One region of the Neobacillus sp. DZ-9 genome, then DNA from elsewhere that is predicted to be linked to it. Evidence: riboswitches for the same ligand, from Rfam matches in the RefSeq annotation. Region 1 holds a riboswitch; each other region holds the start of a gene.
The links. Region 1 has a riboswitch for S-adenosylmethionine ahead of AC59HZ_RS21325 (methionine biosynthesis PLP-dependent protein). Riboswitches for the same ligand answer to the same signal wherever they lie in the genome.
Positions count from the first base shown of each region.

Region 1 (4,262 bases):
AAAGCTCATATACATTCTCCTTGTTAATAAACCAAATCATTTTGGTACTGCTTCGCTAGGGCCTGTGAAAAATCCTTTATTATGTCATCAGGGTTTTCTAATCCAACAGATAGCCGCAGCAAACTATTTTTGATTCCACGCTTTTCTCTTTCTGCCTGCGGCATGGCAGCATGGGACATTTTTGCCGGATACGATAAAATCGATTCCACTGCGCCAAGGCTAACTGCAAAGACAGGGATTTTTACATTTGAAACAAACGAGCGGACCGCTTCTTCATCATCCAGCTCAAACGATAAAACAGCGCCTGCTCCCTCAGCCTGGGACTTCTGTAATTCAAATTCAGGGTGGTCTTCCAAACCAGGATAATAAACCTTTTTAACAAGCGGATTATCCTGTAAAAACTGGGCAATCTTTAATGTGGATTTTTGGGAGTGCTCCAACCGGACATGAAGCGTCTTCAGTCCTCTAAGCACCAGCCAGGCATCTTGAACTCCTAGAACAGCACCGAAGGAATTTTGTAAGAAATATAGCCGCTTTGCCAAATTTTCGTCCTTTACCACAGCAAGGCCAGCCACAACATCACTATGTCCGGATAAAAACTTGGTCGCACTATGGAGAACAACATCCGCGCCTAGCTCTAAAGGCTTTTGTAATGCTGGTGTAAGAAAAGTATTATCCACAAAGGTTAAAGCTTTAATTTCTTTCGCAAGCACACTAATTGCCTGAATGTCCGTTACTTTTAATAAAGGATTCGATGGAGTTTCCACATAAAATGCCTTCGTATTCGGTTTAATGGCTTGTTTCACTTGATCCAAATCAGTCATATCGACAAAAGTATGCTCAATTCCAAAACGAGTAAGCACCTCAGTAACCATACGGAACGTACCGCCATAAACATCTTCAGTGATCACAACATGATCACCAGAAGATAAAAGTAGAAATGCAGTCGAAATCGCAGCCATTCCGGAAGAAAAGGCAAAGCCTTTAATTCCGCCTTCGAGCTCCGCAATCACATCCTCAAGCGCTTCACGAGTTGGGTTTAAACTGCGGGCATAATCATATTTTCCGAAACTATCAATATCAAATTGATGAAAGGTTGATGCATGCTGAATCGGTACACTGACAGCTCCTGTAGCGGGATCAAATTTATGCCGGTTATGAAGAAGCTTCGTTTCAAAACAATATTCTTCAGTCTCCATTACACAATCACTCCTTCGTTAACTTTGGCTAATGCCTGCTCCAAATCAAAAATGATATCCTCCGCATCTTCAATCCCAACAGAGAAACGCAACAAACGATTACATACACCGGACTGAATTCTAATTTCTTCTGGAATATCCGCATGGGTTTGCGTTGCTGGATAAGTGATAAAGCTTTCGGTGCCGCCTAAGCTCTCAGCAAAACTAATCAGTTTTAAATTTTGTAAAAATGGATTAACCCACGATTCGTCTTTAACACGGAAGGAAACCATTCCGCCTCTTCCTGGATAGAGGACATCTGTTACTCCTTCATGATTAGAAAGATATTCAACCACAGCCTTTGCATTCTTCTCATGCTGTTTCATCCGAAGCGATAAAGTCTTCATTCCGCGCATTAATAACCAGGAATCAAAAGGACTTAAGACAGCACCCGCGCCATTATGATGGAAGGCCAATGCTTCACAAAGTTCTTTGCCTTTTGCGACAACTAGCCCGGCAAGAACATCATTATGTCCGCCTAAATATTTCGTTGCACTGTGGATAACGATATCTGCACCAAGTGCAATCGGCTGCTGCAATAGAGGAGTATAGAAAGTATTGTCAACAATCAGGAGAATCCCGTGCTTTTTGGCAATCTTGGATACTTCAGCAATATCGGATTCCTGCATAAGCGGATTGGTTGGAGTCTCAAGGAAAATAGCCTTTGTTTGCGGAGTAATTTTCTTTTCGATCTCTTCCGGACAACACGTATTCACATATTGGCTGTTCAAGCCCCACTTTTTATAGCCTTTTTCTAATAGACGGTAGGTTCCGCCGTATAAATCCTCGCTTACAAGCCATTCATCACCGGATTCAAATAAGGCAAGAATCGTTAATATAGCGGCCATCCCAGAGCTGCAGGCAAACCCTTGATCAGCGCCTTCTAAATCCGCGATTGTCTTTTCAAGAAGCTGGCGTGTTGGATTTCCGGTTCTGATATAATCAAACCCAGTTGATTGCCCAATCCCCTCGTGGCGGAAGGCAGTTGAAAAATAAACAGGCGGGTTAACGGTTCCAGTTACAGTCTCACTTCGATTTCCAATTTGAGCTAATTTCGTATCAATTTTGTACATAATGCACACTCCTTGTTTATATAAATAAAAAAAGCCTTCTTATAAGAAGAAGACTTTTGCTAAACGACCACATTGTCATTCTTCTTATCTAGCAAATTAACCAATAATTTGCAGGACTTAGCACCTTTTCAATGAAAAATACATTGAAGGTTGCTGAGGTGTCTTCGGGCCATTCCCTCAACCTCTCTTGATAAGAAAATAAATATTTTGACTTTTTATAAAATTTACTACAAAGAGGACATTGTGTCAATTGGTTTTTTAACCATTTAATTGATTAAAGCGCTTTCATCTTCTTTTTTCCCAGTTTTTAAATTTAATAAAGTTTATATATTCTTTAAAGTCATCCTTATTCATGCCATCATTAATGGCTTTTTCGATAATAAATTGCCACTCCTCGTCCAGTAGTTCCTTCCCATTTGGACTCGAAGGATTATCAGACTGATCCAATCCCGTTAGTAAAAACTCCATGGAAACATCTAAAGGCTTTGCCAGCTTCATTAAAAAATGAATAGAAGGGTTTTTATTAAGATTACGCTCAATATAGCTTAAATAAGATTTAGAGACATTTGCTAACTCTGCCAGCTCTGTAATCGAAAATTTTTTTTCTTCTCTTAATTTCTTTATACGCTCTCCAATCATAAGTTTCTCCTCATTACCATATTTATTTTATATGTAGTAAAAATGTTATAAATCTAGCAAGTTAACTGTTCGCTCAAACGAAAAACATTATTCAATTAAGCATTCTTTGGTAAAAATAGTATACTATATAATTCGTTCTATTTAAAGAACATATTTATATGAAAATGCAAAAAAATGATAGATATATGCTGGTTATCATGGAAAAGTAAACGAATTTCAACTTTTTTTAATTTGCATTTTTTTATAAAGGGATTATAATGTTCTTTATACAGAATAAACTTATAGCTGGAACAAAAAAATTAAAGGGTAAAGGTAAAAATTTTTTTATCTGAATTGTTCTATATTAAAAACGAGGTGTTCTATTAATAATAGGTGATGTCTTCTTACCATTATCAATGAAGGCACTCGGTCATGCTGTGGGTTGCAAAATACCTTAGACGCGTTTCGTCGTCGGGAGTGTGATGTGAGGGAGGGTTTGATGCCCTACTATTACCGATTAAAGATTTTGATGATCCTTACTTTAAGAAGATGGATAATCAAAATCTTTAATTTTAATTACTCTATTCAAAGGGGAGAAAGTATGACTTACCGACAGAGAGTGTCTCTATTTTTTTTAGTTGATTCCTGTATTGTCTTAACCGCAATTTTTTTCAGCAGATTCTTGGTAGATGCAACTGTACATGTCATTACTTTTTCGATTATTGTCACTTCTTTAACTATCCTAGTTAGCCATCACCTATTCTCGCTATATTTTAAACTGTATAAAAAAGCTTGGGAGTATGCGAGTATAGGAGAATTGCTAATTATATTTAAGGTGGTAACTGCATCAATTATTGTGGCAGCTTTACTTCAGAAGTTTTTCACTCTTGAAATACAGTTTCGTCTACTAGTAAACACATGGTTTCTCCATATTTTTTTAATTGGTGGATCCCGTTTTTTTTGGAGACTGTACCGTGATTCGCTTATTAATAATAACCATAATAAAAAACGGACTTTAATTGTTGGCGCGGGTTCAGCAGGGACAATGGTGGCCCGGCAGCTCATTAAAAATCAAGGGGCGGATCTATTTCCTGTTGGGTTTATTGATGATGATCTTCACAAACAGCAATTAGATATTTTAGGAATACCAGTTGTTGGGGGAGTAAACTCTATTGTTCAGGTTGTTAATGAACTTCGCATTGATAATATTGTTATTGCCATTCCTTCATTAGGCAGAAAAGAGTTAAATATTATTTTTCAGGAATGTGCTAAAACACCTGCTAAAACGCAAATCCTACCTATGCTTGAGGATATAGTCACGGGGAAGGTTTCA
Region 1 covers NZ_JCAIOL010000008.1:58,780-63,041, reverse strand. The annotation lists gene AC59HZ_RS21335 (bifunctional homocysteine S-methyltransferase/methylenetetrahydrofolate reductase) at 1-9, opposite strand, end outside; gene metC (cystathionine beta-lyase) at 24-1,199, opposite strand; gene AC59HZ_RS21325 (methionine biosynthesis PLP-dependent protein) at 1,199-2,311, opposite strand; SAM riboswitch class I at 2,393-2,508, opposite strand; gene AC59HZ_RS21320 (helix-turn-helix domain-containing protein) at 2,597-2,950, opposite strand; gene AC59HZ_RS21315 (polysaccharide biosynthesis protein) at 3,531-4,262, shown strand, end outside.

Region 2 (4,262 bases), on a different contig from region 1:
TTTTCAAAAAGAATTTCGTCATCTTTAACAAGATCGACACCACCAAGTGCCTGCTGCCTTAGCTGCTCGGCTAAAAAAGAAAGATCTTTACCAAGTACTCCTTTAAAGATGCTCATTAAAAGCGGTCTATCATATACGTTTAATTTCGCTCTAATCCCCTCAATCCCAAATTTCGGGCCTGGGAATAAACGCTTAATATTTTCGGCAAACTCCAAATCCAGTAATTTTATTTTTCCATCCAAAGAAAGTTTTCCAAAAACAGTTGTTAAAATCGCCGGTATATCATTTGAAAAATTAAGTGTCGGATAGGCAATACGAATCAAGGTTTGATTTTCTTTTTCCGAATGAATTCCCTCGATGGAAACGACCCTTCCCTTATGCTTTCGTAATTGGTTTTGTTCGAGTTCGGGCAAATTTGTCCATGAACCCACTGTCAGTCCCAGTGCAATTTCCTCTGCTTTTTTGTCTGGATTTTTTTCATCATGCAGTAAATATGTAGCGATTAATTCAGACATTATTACACTTCCTTTCGTAATAACATAAAAAAACCTCTTCGAAAAGAAGAGGTTAGCATTACCAAACTAACATCTTCTCATCTATCAGCTGTTCGCTGCAAGAATTAGCACCGTGCTTAAAAATGGTTTAAGTCGGTTGCCGGGCTTCATTGGGCTAGTCCCTCCGCCTGCTCTTGATAAGAAAACGATTTGTAATATTCATTATTTTCACATTGGTTAACTTTAGTTTGGATTATCCCAAGAAAGAAATAAAATGTCAACCTATTTTTCAAAAATTTCTAAACTGCTAATTCTTCCGACAGCTTCCCTTAGTTGCTCCTCAGATGATAAAAGTCCAACACGGACAAAACCTTCTCCATATTGACCGAAGCCAATACCTGGAGCGACCATAATATGTGCCTGTTCGAGAAGAATGTTAGCGAATTCCTCTGACGTTAGTCCATCGGGGACCTTTAACCATGCAAAAAAGGATCCTTTAGGTGCGGTAACATCCCAGCCTAGCGAGCGTAAGCCGTCAATTAGGACATTCCTTCTTCTCTCATAAAGCTGATTTAATTCCTTCACACAATCTTGTGATGCAGTTAATGCTTCAGCTGCAGCTTCCTGAACAGCACCAAATAAACTTACATATAGATGATCCTGCAAAAGCTCGATGGCCGAAATAACACTTTCATTTCCTACAGCAAACCCCACTCGCCAGCCGGCCATATTATAGGTTTTGGAAAGTGTATAAATTTCGATCCCCACATCTTTTGCTCCTTCCACCTGCAGGAAGCTGATTGGTTTTTTTCCGTCAAAACCTATTGCCCCATAGGCAAAGTCATGGACAACGCAAATATCATTTTTACTGGCAAGCTTGACAGTGTCCTCAAAAAACTCAGCCGTAGCAGTTGCTCCTGTCGGATTATTAGGATAGTTGAGGAACATTAATTTAGCATTAGATAAAATTTCCGGTGACAGTTCCTCATAATCTGGTAAGAAATGATTACTCTCTCTTAACGGCATCATCGCCATTTCAGCTTGCGCAAGGGCGACACCAGACCAATAATCGGGATAGCCTGGATCTGGGACCAGAATGGTGTCACCAGGGTTTAACAAACACTGAGGTATTTCTACTAGGCCAGCTTTGCCGCCAAAAAGAATGGCGACTTCTTTATCTGGATTAAGGGTAACTCCATATTCTCTCAAATAAAATTCTGATGCAGCCTGTTTTAAATATTGATGTCCTTGGAAGGGCGAATATTTATGGTTGATGGGATTGGCTGCTGCTTCCTGAAGCTTGGCAACAATATGCGCGGGTGTAGGCTGGTCAGGATTTCCCTGTCCCAAATTAATAACATCATAGCCTTGTTCAAGAAATTGACCAACCTTTTTCACAAGGGAGGCAAAAAATTGTTTTGGAAGACTATTTAAAAGATTTGATGGCGGAAATTGTTTCAATACTCTCACCTGCTCTAACTATTTCAATTTTAGTTTGAAATTCTAGTCACAAATGATATAACTTTTATATTTACTTGTAAAGTAAAAATTCCGAAACGTTTTAGATGGCAATACAAATAATTTCCAAAAAATATTGACACTTATCTTTTTATCCTGTTATAGTACTTATCAGATTATTAAATTTATAAAAAGATACTCTTATCATGAGCTGGCTGAGGGATTTGGCCCTTTGAAGCCCAGCAACCGACCATAAACCATTATCAAATGGGGCGGATTTTTCGCCGGGGAAAACCCCAAAAAGGCACGGTGCTAATTCCAACAGAAGGATGTTCTTTCTGAAAGATAAGAGGTGCGACAGACATGAATGTCTTCAGAGCCTCTTTCAAAAAAGAAAGAGGCTTTTTTGTGCTCCATGCACATCCAAGCCTCCAAAAAGGAGAATAAAACAATGAGCCTATTAAAACAACAAACCTATCAACCATTAACCGAAGCTGCAGCAATTGATCTAGCATTAAGTTTAAATGTATTTCCTAAAAATGCGGACCTTACCTGCAAGGAAATTGGTGACGGCAACTTAAACCTTGTTTTTCATATTGTCGATAAACAGCATGATAAAGGCATCATTATCAAACAAGCCCTTCCTTACGCAAAGGTAGTTGGGGAAAGCTGGCCTTTAACCCTAAAAAGAGCCAAGATTGAAGCAGACGCCTTAAAAATTTTTGGCCAAATTGCCCCTGATTTTGTACCTAGGGTTTATTACACGGATGATGCACTCGCTGTAACGGTCATGGAGGATTTGTCTCACCTTTTGATTGCAAGAACAGGCTTTATCCAAGGAGAAGCCTATCCATTAATCTCACAGCATCTTGGAGAATATCTCGCTAAAACTTTATTTTACACCTCAGATTATGGTTTAGGTCCTGCAGTTAAAAAAGAAAGAGTACAGCAGTTTATCAATCCTGAACTATGCAAAATTACAGAGGATTTAATCTTCACAGATCCATTTTATGATGCAGAGACAAATAATTTTGAAGCTGAATTAAGGCCGGCAGTTGAAAAACTTTGGCAGGATGAGGCATTGAAGCATCATGTTAATATTTTGAAAAAAAGCTTTTTAACCGATGCAGAAGTTCTCCTTCATGGTGACCTCCATACTGGAAGCGTTTTTGCCGATCATTCGGAAACAAAAGTTATTGACCCTGAATTTGCTTTTTATGGTCCTGCCGGATTTGATATCGGCCAAGTATTTGCCAACCTACTTTTCCAGGTCATTGTGAACGATAAAAACCGTGATATCTTTATCAAGCATATTGAAACAGTCTGGAATGTATTTGAAAATCAATTTTCTCATTTGTGGGAACGAGAGAATAAGGAACCTATAGCAAAAACATCTGAATTCTTGAAATATAATTTATCTAAATTTTTCGATGACTCTCTAGGTTTTGCCGGCTGTGAATTAATTAGAAGAACCATCGGTCTTGCACATGTTGCTGATTTGGATTCAATCGAAAATAAAGAAATACGTTTAGCTGCTAAACTGAAGACATTGGAACTTGGTAAAAACCTAATTAAACTTCGAAAAGAAATCAAAGACCTACAAGAGTTTATTCATGTAGTTGAAACGGTAATTTAGTAAGGCTATTTTTGCATAAATTGTTAATTAACAAAGTTTACGAAAAGAACCTTTAGTAATGAAACAGCAATCCGAAGGTTCGGATTGCTGTTTCATTCAGGCTTCGCCCACATTTCTTCTGGATTTAGTTCATAAATTCCATTTTCCCGATACATATAATGATTAATGATGAATTCCCGGCGAATCGTCGCATAATCCTCGTGAAATTGTTTAATATACTCATTTATTTCTTTTTCTTCATATTTCTTTCCATTTTTTAATCCCTGTACCATATGCTCAAACACGATTAATTTCTTTTTCCGCTGTGCAGGAATATTTTTTAATTTTCCTTCTCTAGTATAGAAATTCTCAATTATTTTTTGCCTTTCAAGACTATCTTCCACCATATTCTCCAGTTCCTCCCCCCTTTTTTCTAATAGCTGCGAGAGTACTTCGGCCTGCTGTTTGATTAAAGAACTATTTAAATAAAAGTAAATAGTATTTTTATCTCTTCTTTCATATACCAGATGAACCTCGCGCAATTTTTTTAAGTGATGGGTAATTGTTGGTGCGGTTAAGCCAAGCTTGCCTGCAATCGCTTGTCCATGCAGAGGTCCTTTAGCTAAAAGTGAAACAATTCTAACCCTTGTTGGATCCCCCATTGTTTTATAGAACTCGACTAAGCGGTTTAGCTG
Region 2 covers NZ_JCAIOL010000002.1:374,895-379,156, reverse strand. The annotation lists gene mtnW (2,3-diketo-5-methylthiopentyl-1-phosphate enolase) at 1-515, opposite strand, end outside; SAM riboswitch class I at 590-698, opposite strand; gene AC59HZ_RS06365 (pyridoxal phosphate-dependent aminotransferase) at 777-1,955, opposite strand; SAM riboswitch class I at 2,151-2,304, shown strand; gene mtnK (S-methyl-5-thioribose kinase) at 2,404-3,588, shown strand; gene AC59HZ_RS06355 (DUF2087 domain-containing protein) at 3,681-4,262, opposite strand, start outside.
Region 2: linked by a shared signal. The riboswitch ahead of mtnK (S-methyl-5-thioribose kinase) and the one ahead of AC59HZ_RS21325 (methionine biosynthesis PLP-dependent protein) in region 1 are both predicted to bind S-adenosylmethionine.

Region 3 (4,262 bases), on a different contig from region 1:
AATCAAGTATATGTGGTTTTAACCGGAACAGTTGGCTCTCTGCCAACAGTTGACTTTATGAGGGCTAATTTTGGCCAAGCAGTTATTATTACTCCTAATGATATTCCTTTCCCGCCGCGCGGCATTTTAGTGGAAGGGGAAATCAATGATGATATGGTTGTGACAGCCGATCTTGATTTAGATCTTTTGTATGAAGTCCGCGAACGTGGTTCTGTTACAACCTGGCGTGACCGCAGAATTGATTTATACCCTGATTGGGAAAAGTAGGATGTGTTCGGATGTACAGAAGTGAATTTTTTGTTTTCGATAAGGAAAAACCAATGCCGGTTATCATTCGTAATTATTCAAAAGAGGATTTTGACCAGCTCATAGAGATCCAAGCGGAATGCTTTCCTCCTCCTTTTCCATCAGAATTATGGTGGAATAAAGAGCAATTAAATAACCATGTTACCCTTTTCCCAGAAGGTTCTATATGTGTGGAAGTAGATGGAGTATTAGCAGGATCACTTACCGGACTATGTGTGGATTTTGATCCAAAAGAAATGAATCATTCTTGGGAAGAAATCACAGACCACGGGTATATTCGTAACCATAAGCCGAATGGAAGTTCCTTGTATATTGTAGATATTAGCGTTCGCCCAAAGTTCCGAAAACTAGGGCTTGGTAAGTTAATGATGCAGGCCATGTATCATGTTGTGATTGAAAAGGGGTTTGACCGTCTGCTTGGTGGGGGCAGGATGCCAGGCTATCATAAAGTGGCGCATCAAATGACGCCCGAAGAATACCTGGATGCCATCATTAAGGGGGATGTAAAGGATCCTGTCATTACCTTTCTCCTCGGCTGCGGCCGTGTGCCCTTAGGTGTTTCAACAAATTATCTAGATGATGAAGAATCCTGTAATCATGCAGCGATTATGGAATGGAGGAATCCATTCAAATAAAGAATGGGGGATTATTTACAATTGGAGTATAAACGAATAACAAATATTGATGACCCAAATTTTAAAAAACTTCATGATTTAATGGGGAAGATATTCCCGCCTGAGGAAGTATTGGATTATGAGTTATGGAAAGAACCATTAGAAGATCCAAGTATCCGCGTGTTTGTTGCTATTGATGATGAACAGGTAGTTGGAGCTACAGAATACCGCTATTACCCTGATTGGAATATCGCAATGACAGACTTCACCATTATCAGTAAACCAGGGTTAGGCATTGGCCGATTTTTAGCACAGAATCGTTTGAAGGATTTACAATTGCTTGCAAAAGAGAACGAAAAAGAGCTATTTGGTATGTTCGCTGAAATTTATGATCCATATAGAGTGGAACATCATGAATTTGGCGGTGTAAAAGTGATGGATCCTTATGTTCGCAGGGAGGTACTATCCCACCTAGGGTATAAACGTTTAGATCTAGCTTACGTTCATCCATCATGGGAAAATAACGGTGAGGCTGTCTCCGGCCTAGATTTATGCTATATGCCTACAAGCGATGAGGTACATCGTTTGCCTGCAGCGCTTGTAAAAGATTTTCTCACTACGTATTATTCAGTGCTTTCTAATAAACCGCAGGAATGGCTTTTTATGATAGAAAAAATCGATAACAAGGAAACAATTGAATTATTGCCTCTATAAAAAAACTATTGACTTTGACAGAAGATTCAGCTAATATTCATTTTATATTCTTGGAAATTTAATGAAAAATTATATATCTCTTATCCAGAGCGGCGGAGGGACATGGCCCGATGAAGCCCGGCAACCTTCAAGGTAATCCTTGAAAAGGTGCTAATTCCTGCAGGTTTTTATAAAACCTGATAGATAAGAGGAGGAATCCAAGCCCTCTTCTTATGAAGAGGGTTTTTCGTATTTTCAAACTATTTATTGAAGGGGTGCAAAAAATGACTGTTATAAAGGTGGCAATCTTAGGTTTTGGTACGGTGGGTGAGGGTGTCTACCGGACGATTGAATCACATGCTTACGACCTTGAAGCCGTTTTAGGCAAGAAAGTGGAAGTGGCTGCAATTCTAATTAAAAATAAACAGAGGGAAAGAAATATTCGTAAAAATATTTTAATAACTACAGACTTTGAAGAGATACTCAACTTGCCAAAGCTTGATATTGTAATTGAAGCCATTGTAAACAAGGAGCCGACCTTTACATTTTTGCAAAAAGCAATTGAGCGGGGCTGCCACATTATTACAGCCAATAAGGAAATGTTTGCACACCATGGAAAACAACTGAATGAGCTTGCAGAACAAAATAACGTCTCTGTGGGCTTTGAAGCCACAGTTGCCGGGGGAATCCCGGTGATTCAAACACTAAAACAACTATTAAAAATTAACCGGGTTCAACAAATTCAAGGAATATTAAATGGGACCTCGAATTTCATCCTAACCGAAATGAGAGAAAAGAAATGGTCCTTTGCCGAAGCACTGCTTCAGGCTCAAGAAAATGGTTATGCAGAAGCAGATCCAACCAATGATGTCGAAGGCTTCGATGCATTCTACAAAACAATGATTCTAAGCCGAATTGCATTTGGGGAAGAACCGAATTGGCAGGATGTTGAACGTGAAGGAATCACTTCCATCACAAGTGAATTAATTGACGCTGCCGAAAAGTTAGGATTGAGGTTTAAACATATTGCAAGTATCTCTAAGGAAGGCGGCCAAATACAGGTATCTGTTAAGCCGGCTCTTGTCGGGAAGGAGAATCCTTTTTATCATGTAGAGGGCGTCGAGAATGCTGTTAGTGTTCATTCAGATATTGTTGGCAGAATTACACTGCAAGGACCAGGAGCGGGAATGTTTCCTACCGCCAGTGCAGTTATCGAAGATTTGGTATATGTCTGCCTAAATAATCAGAAGGATAGAACATTTAAAGTTGAGGATACGACAGTTTCTGACCTGCAAAGAAGCTGCAAAGAAGAGCTTTGGTTTGTACATGCTCAGAGCAATTATTTTCAAAGCATTCCGTCTAACTTGATTGAACAAACATTCAAACAAGCCTATATAATCAGGGCGACAAAGAGGGATGTAGAGGGGCTGGCTAATCAAGATAAGGAAATTTCTTATTTCCCAATAGTGGGTGAGTATCAGGCAGCAAATGAAGACAAAGTATTGACAGCTCAATAGTAAAAAAAGAGGGCAGCAGCCCTCTTTTTTTAGTTTTTTAAGAATTTGAAAATAATCAGAAAAAATCGTTCGTAACTAGGGATAAGTTTAGACATAATCGTATGTTGAGCATATTGTGTAAAAGCTCGACCTATGGACTAGTTATTGAATACAAGGGAATGGAGGGGGCGGCATGTTAGGAAATAGCTTATATGAACTTTTGCTGACCAAGCTTATTAATTCATTCACTTATGAGTTTTGGGTGAAACCAGAAAGCGTTCATCGGATTGATAAACAATCACGCGAAAAACCTGTAAATGCAGATGGGAAAAATTATATGGTTGGACCAGGAAATGGGGAGTATTATGATGAAGCAGGAATTAGTGTTTCAGTGGGAAAAAATGGAGTAATTGTCCTTGAACATACGGAAATAAATACTTTTGCCGTGTTAGTACATGAAACAGAAATTAACGATATTACTCATATTGCCATTGTTTATGATAATAGATATCCGTATTTATACATTAATGGTGAATTTGTGAAAATTGGTGAACGAAGCCCTAAAAGGTATGTCTACCCGACAGGGATTATTGGTAGTTTGTCAGGCGGATCTTTTAAAGGAGAAATCAAAGAGATTAGGCTTTGGGACCATTGCCGGACTAATAAACAACTTAAGACTTATATGAATCAACAGATAAGTAGAAACAAAGAGGGGCTTTACGGAATTTGGCCAGATCGTCCTGTAAAAGAAACGGATGTAAGAGTGAAGCAAAAAAACACCCAAACCACCCAAAAAACTAGTAAGGCAAACAGAGAAAATAAAAAGAATCAAAATATTGAAGTCAGTATCATTATTCCATCTTATAATAAATTTCCACTCAATATATTTACCCTTTACTCACTCGAACAACAAACATTTAATCCTTCAAAAATAGAAGTAATCTTTATAGATGATGCATCTACTGACCAAACAGAAGAAAATCTTAAAGGTTATAATCCACCTTATCATTTTAAATATATCCGTAATAAAAGTAATCTTGGAAGAGCAAATGTGCGAAATTTAGGTATTCAAGCAGCAAAAGGGAGCATCCTGATTTTTCTAGATGCTGAAATGATTACAGAACCAGATTTTGTTGAAAAGCATTTTAAGTAT
Region 3 covers NZ_JCAIOL010000009.1:223,135-227,396, forward strand. The annotation lists gene AC59HZ_RS23475 (carbon-nitrogen hydrolase family protein) at 1-267, shown strand, start outside; gene AC59HZ_RS23480 (GNAT family N-acetyltransferase) at 279-941, shown strand; gene AC59HZ_RS23485 (GNAT family N-acetyltransferase) at 963-1,634, shown strand; SAM riboswitch class I at 1,712-1,824, shown strand; gene AC59HZ_RS23490 (homoserine dehydrogenase) at 1,898-3,130, shown strand; gene AC59HZ_RS23495 (glycosyltransferase) at 3,303-4,262, shown strand, end outside.
Region 3: linked by a shared signal. The riboswitch ahead of AC59HZ_RS23490 (homoserine dehydrogenase) and the one ahead of AC59HZ_RS21325 (methionine biosynthesis PLP-dependent protein) in region 1 are both predicted to bind S-adenosylmethionine.